3 regions of the Streptomyces sp. NPDC047853 genome follow, and region 3 is predicted to be linked to each of the others. Evidence: riboswitches for the same ligand, from Rfam matches in the RefSeq annotation. Region 3 holds a riboswitch; each other region holds the start of a gene.
What was found. Region 3 has a riboswitch for cobalamin ahead of ACGF5T_RS28415 (cobalamin biosynthesis protein). Riboswitches for the same ligand answer to the same signal wherever they lie in the genome.

Region 1: another riboswitch for cobalamin. It lies ahead of ACGF5T_RS18800 (ABC transporter substrate-binding protein); the one in region 3 lies ahead of ACGF5T_RS28415 (cobalamin biosynthesis protein).
Region 2: another riboswitch for cobalamin. It lies ahead of ACGF5T_RS21505 (ABC transporter substrate-binding protein); the one in region 3 lies ahead of ACGF5T_RS28415 (cobalamin biosynthesis protein).

The regions. Positions count from the first base shown of each region.
Region 1 is NZ_JBIDCI010000009.1:130,817-133,068, reverse strand. Features, by position in the region: gene ACGF5T_RS18810 (MFS transporter) at 1-114, shown strand, start outside; gene ACGF5T_RS18805 (class I SAM-dependent methyltransferase) at 83-832, shown strand; cobalamin riboswitch at 925-1,046, shown strand; gene ACGF5T_RS18800 (ABC transporter substrate-binding protein) at 1,095-2,120, shown strand; gene ACGF5T_RS18795 (iron ABC transporter permease) at 2,117-2,252, shown strand, end outside.
Region 2 is NZ_JBIDCI010000011.1:115,086-117,337, reverse strand. Features, by position in the region: gene ACGF5T_RS21510 (MFS transporter) at 1-578, shown strand, start outside; cobalamin riboswitch at 646-853, shown strand; gene ACGF5T_RS21505 (ABC transporter substrate-binding protein) at 896-1,936, shown strand; gene ACGF5T_RS21500 (iron chelate uptake ABC transporter family permease subunit) at 1,933-2,252, shown strand, end outside.
Region 3 is NZ_JBIDCI010000018.1:56,675-58,926, forward strand. Features, by position in the region: gene ACGF5T_RS28405 (inorganic phosphate transporter) at 1-120, shown strand, start outside; gene ACGF5T_RS28410 (hypothetical protein) at 157-378, shown strand; cobalamin riboswitch at 529-671, shown strand; gene ACGF5T_RS28415 (cobalamin biosynthesis protein) at 788-1,753, shown strand; gene ACGF5T_RS28420 (cobyric acid synthase) at 1,750-2,252, shown strand, end outside.

The DNA of each region.
Region 1 (2,252 bases), on a different contig from region 3:
CCCCCTCTGCTGCTCACGCTGCGCCGTCGCCCGGCGCGGCCCCCTGTCCCCGACGGCGACCACGAAGGAGCACTGACGCGCGATGACACGGACGGGCGGATTCCAGGACGATGACTTCTGGACCGAGTTCCACGACTTCCTCTTCTCCGAGCAGCGCTACGAGCAGGCCGAGGAACTGCTCGACACCTCTCCCCTGCTCGCCCTCCCCGACGGAGCACGCGTGCTGGACCTGTGCTGCGGGCCGGGCGTCTTCACCGTGCCCCTCGCCCGCCGCGGGCACCGCGTGACCGGAGTCGACCTGAGCCCGGCCATGCTGGACCGGGCACGCAAGCGGTCGGCCGACGCCGGTGCCGACGTGACGTACGTGCGGGCCGACGCACGCGACTACGAGGCACCGGGCGGCTTCGACGTGGTCCTCAACATGTTCACCTCCTTCGGGTACTTCGAGGACCCCGCCGACAACGCGCGCGTGCTGCGCACCATGTACACCTGCCTGGCGCCCGGCGGCACGCTCGTCCTCGACCTCGCGGGGAAGGAACTCCTGGCCCGCCGGGTCACCCCGCCCAAGGTGGTGCGGCGGGGCGACGACCTGATGGTGCAGACCGACACCGTGCTGGACGAGTGGGCGCGGCTGCGCAGCGAGTGGGTGCTGGTGCGGGGCGACCGGGTGACGCGGGCCACCCTGACGTGGTTCGTGTACAGCGCCGTGGAGTTGCGGCGGATGGCCGAGGAGGCCGGGTTCGGCCGCGTGGAGGTCTTCGGCGGGTTCGACGGCCGCCCCTACGACGAGGACGCCGAACGGCTCGTCCTGCGGGCCGTCCGCGAAGGGTGAGGCAGGAGCGGGGCGTGCGGCCGGAAACCGCACGCCCTTTCGCCGTCGGCTCGGCGAAACGTAGGATCACCTGGTCATCGCCGCGACGGGAGACAGGAAGCCGGTGCGAATCCGGCACGGTCCCGCCACTGTGACCGGGGAGCGCCCCTCCGACACGCCACTGCGCACCGCGCGGGAAGGCGGGGGGAACGTCGATCCGGGAGTCAGGACACTGGTCCGTCGCGGGCCCGATCCGAGGAGCGCGGACTCCAGGAGGCTTCACGTGTCCCAGCTGTTCACCCCTGCCCGCACGCGCGGGTTCCTTCGTGCCACGGCCGCTGCCGTGGCACTGTCGGCGGTGCTGCTCACCACCGGCTGCGGTGTATCCGACGAGGGCGGCGGCGACGCCGAGGCCACCGCCGCCGCGCCCGCGGGCTTCCCGGTCACCGTCGACAACTGCGGCGTGCGGACGACGTACGACAGGCCGCCGTCGCGGGTGGTCACCATCCACCAGCACCCGGCGGAACTCATGCTCGCGCTCGGTCTGAAGGACCGCATGGTCGGCACGGCCTTCCCCGACTCCGCCGTGCTGCCGGAGCTGAAGGAGGACTACGAGGCGATCCCCGAACTGGCGGGAAGGGAGCCGTCGTTCGAGAAGGTCCTGGACGCCGAACCCGACTTCGTCTACGGCGGCTACGGCAGCGCCTTCGCCGAGAACGAAGGCCGCTCCCGCGAGGCGTTCACCGACGCGGGCATCGACACCTACCTCAACCGCGAGTACTGCGGCGAGAAGCAGGTGACGATGAAGGACACGTACGACGAGATCCGCACCATCGGCAGGATCTTCGGCGTCCCGGACCGGGCCGACGCACTGGTCGCGGACCTGGAGGGCCGCGTCGGCAAGGCCGCCACCGGCGTCCGGGGCGAGCCCCGGGTGCCCGTCTTCGTCTACGACAGCGGCGACAAGAGCGCCTTCACCGCGGGCGGCAAGAGCCTCGGCACCGAGCTGATCCGGCTGGCCGGGGGCGAGAACGTCTTCGCCGATCTCGACGACGTCTTCGGCGACGTCTCCTGGGAGCAGGTCGTCGAGCGCAGGCCCGAGGTCATCGCCATCTACGACTACGCCGGCGCCGGAAGCGTCGAGGAGAAGAAGAAGTACCTGCTCTCCCAGCCCGCGCTCGCCGACGTACCCGCCGTCAGGAACAAGCGGTTCGTCGTCCTGCCGCTGACCGCCACCCTGGTCGGCATCCGCTCGGCCTACGCGGTCGAGGACCTGGCCCGCGGGCTGCACCCCAAGAGCTTCCGATGACGCAGACCGCAACCGGCACGTCCACCGGACGGACGGTCCGTCGGCGCGGCGCCGAGGAGCCGGGAGGGGGCGGTACGCGGCTGGCCGTCACGCTGCTCGTCCTCACCGTCCTGCTGCTCGCCTCCGCCACGG
Region 2 (2,252 bases), on a different contig from region 3:
ACCCGTGGTTCCTCGCCGGTCTGGGCGCGCTGACGGCCGTGATAGCCACCGGCTACTCCGCGACCGGCGTCGCCCTGCCCATGGTCAGCCGGGACGAGTACGGCACCGAGGTCGTTCTCGCGGGTGCGATGACCGCGTACACCGCCGGAGCGCTCGGCGGTGCGCTGCTCATCGCCCGCTGGCGTCCCCGCTCCCCCGGCTGGGCCGCCCTGGCCGGCCTCGCCGCCTACGGACTCGCCCCGCTCAGCCTCGTGCTGCCCGTGCACCCGGCCGTCGTGATGGCCGCGTACGCCGTCGCGGGCGTCGGCATCGAGCTGTTCAACGTGCCGTGGTTCACCGCCGCCCAGCGCGAGGTCGCCCCGGACAAACTGGCCCGGGTCTCCTCCCTGGACTTCCTGCTCTCGTACGGACTCGCCCCGGTCGGGCTCGCCCTCATCGCCCCCGCCATCGACGCCTTCGGCGTCACGGCGGTGCTCACGGGCTGCGCGGTCGTCTGCTTCACGGCGCCCGCGGTCGCCGCCCTGGTGCCGAGCGCACGCACCTTCTCCGCCGCCCGGGAGCGCGACGAGGCCCGCTGAGCGCCGCTGCGAAGGGGCCACCCCGGAGGAGGGTCGAAGGTCCGTCGGACCGTACGGGAGAGGGCTGTGATAGCTTCCGGACGCCAGTCGCACTCGTGAACGCGGCCTACGCGTACACGGGTCAGGGAATCCGGTGGGAATCCGGAACTGACGCGCAGCGGTGAGGGTGACGGGCGGGGCAGCAGCCACTGGACGACGGTCACGGCCGGGTCCGGGAAGGCGTTCCGCCGGGATGACCCCGAGTCCGAAGACCTGCTGGTGACCGATCGTTCGCACGGACCCCGCGCCTGGGTCCTGACGTTGAGGAAACCGACACCTTGCAGCTGTCACGTCCCGCCCGTCGTTCCGTCCTGCTCCTGACCGGGGCCCTGTTGCTCACCGGGTGCGGTTCCGGCTCGGGTTCCGGCTCGTCCGGAAAGCCCGCCGGCGCCGGGAAGCGCTCCGTCACGATCGACAACTGCGGGCGGAAGGTGACGGTCGAGGCCCCTCCGCAGCGGGCGGTGTCCCTGAACCAGGGCACCACCGAGATCCTGCTCTCCCTGGGCCTGGCCGACCGCATGGTGGGAACCGCCACCTGGACCGACCCGGTCCTCGCGGGTCTTGAGCGGGCGAACGAGAAGGTGCCCCGGCTCGCCGACGACCAGCCGTCGTTCGAGCGGGTCCTGGACGCCGAACCCGACTTCGTGGCCTCCTCCTTCACCTCCACCCTGGGCAAGGGCGGGGTGGCGCCCCGCGAGAAGTTCGAGGAGCTCGGCGTTCCCACGTACCTCTCGCCCGCCGACTGCGAGGGCAAGGACAACACCGGCGACGGCGACGGCTCCCGGAGCGAGCCCCTGGCCATGGACACCGTCTACCGCGAAGTGCGGGAACTGGCACGGGTCTTCGGGGTGGAGGAACGGGGCGAGAAGCTCGTCTCCGGGTTGGAGAGCCGGGTGGCGAAGGCCGCCGCCGGGACCGGCGCCGAGAACGCCACCGTCCTGTACTGGTTCGCGAACCAGGAGTCCCCCTACATGGCGGGCTGCTGCGGCGCGCCCGGCGTCATCACGAACGCGCTGGGCGCGAAGAACGTCTTCGACGACAGCACGCAGGAGTGGCCCCAGATCAACTGGGAGACGGTGGCCGACCGTGACCCCGACCTGCTCGTCATCGGCGATCTGACCCGCAGGTCGCAGACCGCCGAGTCGGCCGCGAAGAAGATCGCGTTCCTGGAGTCGAATGCGGCGACGAGGAACATGAAGGCGGTGCGGGCGAAGCGGTACGTGCTGCTCAGCGGGCAGGCCATGAACCCCACGATCCGTACGGTCGAGGGCGTCGAGAAGGTGGCCGCGGCGCTGCGCGAGCACGGCCTCGCCCGATGACCACCGCGCTGCGGTCCTCCCGGAAGGTCCGGCCGCCCGGCGCGGCCGGTGTGCTGCGCGGCCTGGCCGGTCTGGGCGGCGGGCTCGCGGTGCTCGCCGTGTCCGTCGCCGTGGCCATCACCGTCGGGCCGGCGGACATCGGCGTGGGCGACGCCTGGTCGGTGGTCGCCTCCCGCCTGGGCTGGGGGACGACGGAGCTGACTCCCATCCGGGAGGGCATCGTCTGGAACCTGCGGCTGCCCCGTACGGTGCTCGCCGCGGTGTGCGGCGCCGGGCTCGCCGTGTGCGGCGCGGTGATGCAGTCACTGCTGCGCAA
Region 3 (2,252 bases):
GTGACCACGGCGATGGCCGCGGTCTCCCCGCCGCCGACCGGGGCGGCCGAGGAACTGGCCGTCGCCGTCCCGGCCGCCGCGACCGACGCCAAGTCCCCGTCGGCCACCACCACCGTCTGAGCCCGCCCCCGGGTACGAAGGAAGAAGCGAACCTCCATGAGCATCGACTGGGCAGCTCTAGGCTCCGTCTTCGGAGTCAGCCTCGTGTCCACCGTGGTCCTGGTGGGCCTGTTCACGCTCGGCATCGCCGGCCTCTCCCGCCAGGAGCGGGCCACCGCCCAGGGCGGCTCCGCGGCCCTCGCGGTCACCGGCGCGTACGCGTGCTTCGCGGCCTGCGCGGCGGCGGTGGCGTACGGCATCTACCTGATCGTCGCCTGAGCGTCGCGCGAACGATCACCGCACACCCGTGAGGCGGGGTGCGGGACGGACACCCACCGTCCCGCACCCCGCCTCTTCGCGTGCCGGCGCACACCACCCGCGTGTGGGGCTTCGCACACTCCCCCGTCGCAGGTCAACGCCAGGTTGACGGGTGTTCGCGGGCCGTGGTGGACTGCCGGAGCCATTACGGCGGCAGGAGAGGAAGCCCGGTGCGATTCCGGCGCGGTCCCGCCACTGTGACCGGGGAGCCCCTCCCCGGAAGCCAGGAACTCTCACCGCCGGTCTCTTCCAGCCAGGGCGCGGACACCCTGAGTGAGGACGTATCGCCATGCGCGGCTGCCGTTCCAGGTACACCGGCGACTCCGGGTGCCCCAGCGACACCCTCCCCCGCCCCGCGGCCGGCTGAGCCGTGCGCGCCGAACGCGTCTTCGCGTACGGCGCCGCCGCCGGCCTCCTCGGCGACCTCCTCCTCGGCGATCCGCGCCGCGGGCACCCGGTCGCCGCGTTCGGCCGTGCCGCCGGTGCCGTGGAACGGGTGCTGTGGCGTGACCACCGGGGCCGGGGCGCGCTGCACACCGCCCTGTGCGCCGGTGGCGCCGCCGCCCTCGGGGCCTCCGCCGCACGCGCCGTACGCCGCTCCCCCGCCGCCTCCGTCGCACTGACCGGCGCGGCCACCTGGGCCGTCGTCGGCGGGACCTCGCTCGCCCGGGAGGCCCGCTCGATCGGGCAGGCCCTGGAGGCCGGTGACGTCGAGGCGGCCCGGGCGCGGCTGCCGCACCTGTGCGGACGGGACCCGCAGGCCCTGGACGCCGACGGGATCGCCCGGGCCGTCGTCGAGTCCGTCGCCGAGAACACCTCGGACGCGGTGGTGGGCGCCCTGGTGTGGGGCGCCGTCGCCGGAGTGCCCGGACTGCTCGGCTTCCGCGCGGTGAACACCCTGGACGCCATGGTCGGCCACAAGTCCGCCCGGTACCGCCGGTTCGGGTGGGCCTCGGCCCGGCTCGACGACCTCGCGGGCTGGCCCGGCGCCCGGCTGACCGCCGTCCTCGCCACCGTCGCCGGCGGCGATCCGCGGGGCGCCGTGCGGGCGTGGCGTGCCGACGCCGGGCGGCACCCGAGCCCCAACGCCGGCCCCGTGGAGGCGTCGTTCGCGGGCGCCCTCGGCGTGCGGCTCGGCGGGACGCTCTCCTACGGCGGGCGGGTGGAGCACCGGCCCGTCCTCAACGGGGCCGCCGGCCGCGCCGTACGGGCCGGTTCCGGCGACATCGACCGGGCCGTCCGGCTCTCCCGGCGCGTGGGCTGGCTGGCGCTGGGCGTGTGCGCCGGCGCACGGCTGCTCGCACGCCGGGCACTCACGAAGGGACGTGACTCATGAGCGGTGGCCTCCTCGTCGCCGGCACCACCTCCGACGCCGGCAAGAGCGTCGTCACCGCCGGGATCTGCCGCTGGCTGGTGCGGCAGGGCGTCAAGGTCGCGCCGTTCAAGGCGCAGAACATGTCGCTGAACTCCTTCGTGACCCGCGAGGGCGCGGAGATCGGGCGGGCGCAGGCCATGCAGGCGCAGGCGTGCCGGGTGGAGCCGACCGCGCTGATGAACCCGGTGCTGCTCAAGCCGGGGGGTGAGCGCAGCAGCCAGGTCGTGCTGCTCGGCAAGCCGGTCGGCGAGATGAGCGCCCGCGGCTACCACGGCGGGCGCCAGCGCCGGTTGCTCGGCACGGTGCTGGACTGCCTGGCCGAGCTGCGGGGCACGTATGACGCGGTGATCTGCGAGGGGGCGGGCAGTCCGGCCGAGATCAACCTGCGCCGGACCGACATCGTGAACATGGGGATCGCCCGGGGCGCCGGGTTCCCCGTGCTGGTCGTCGGCGACATCGA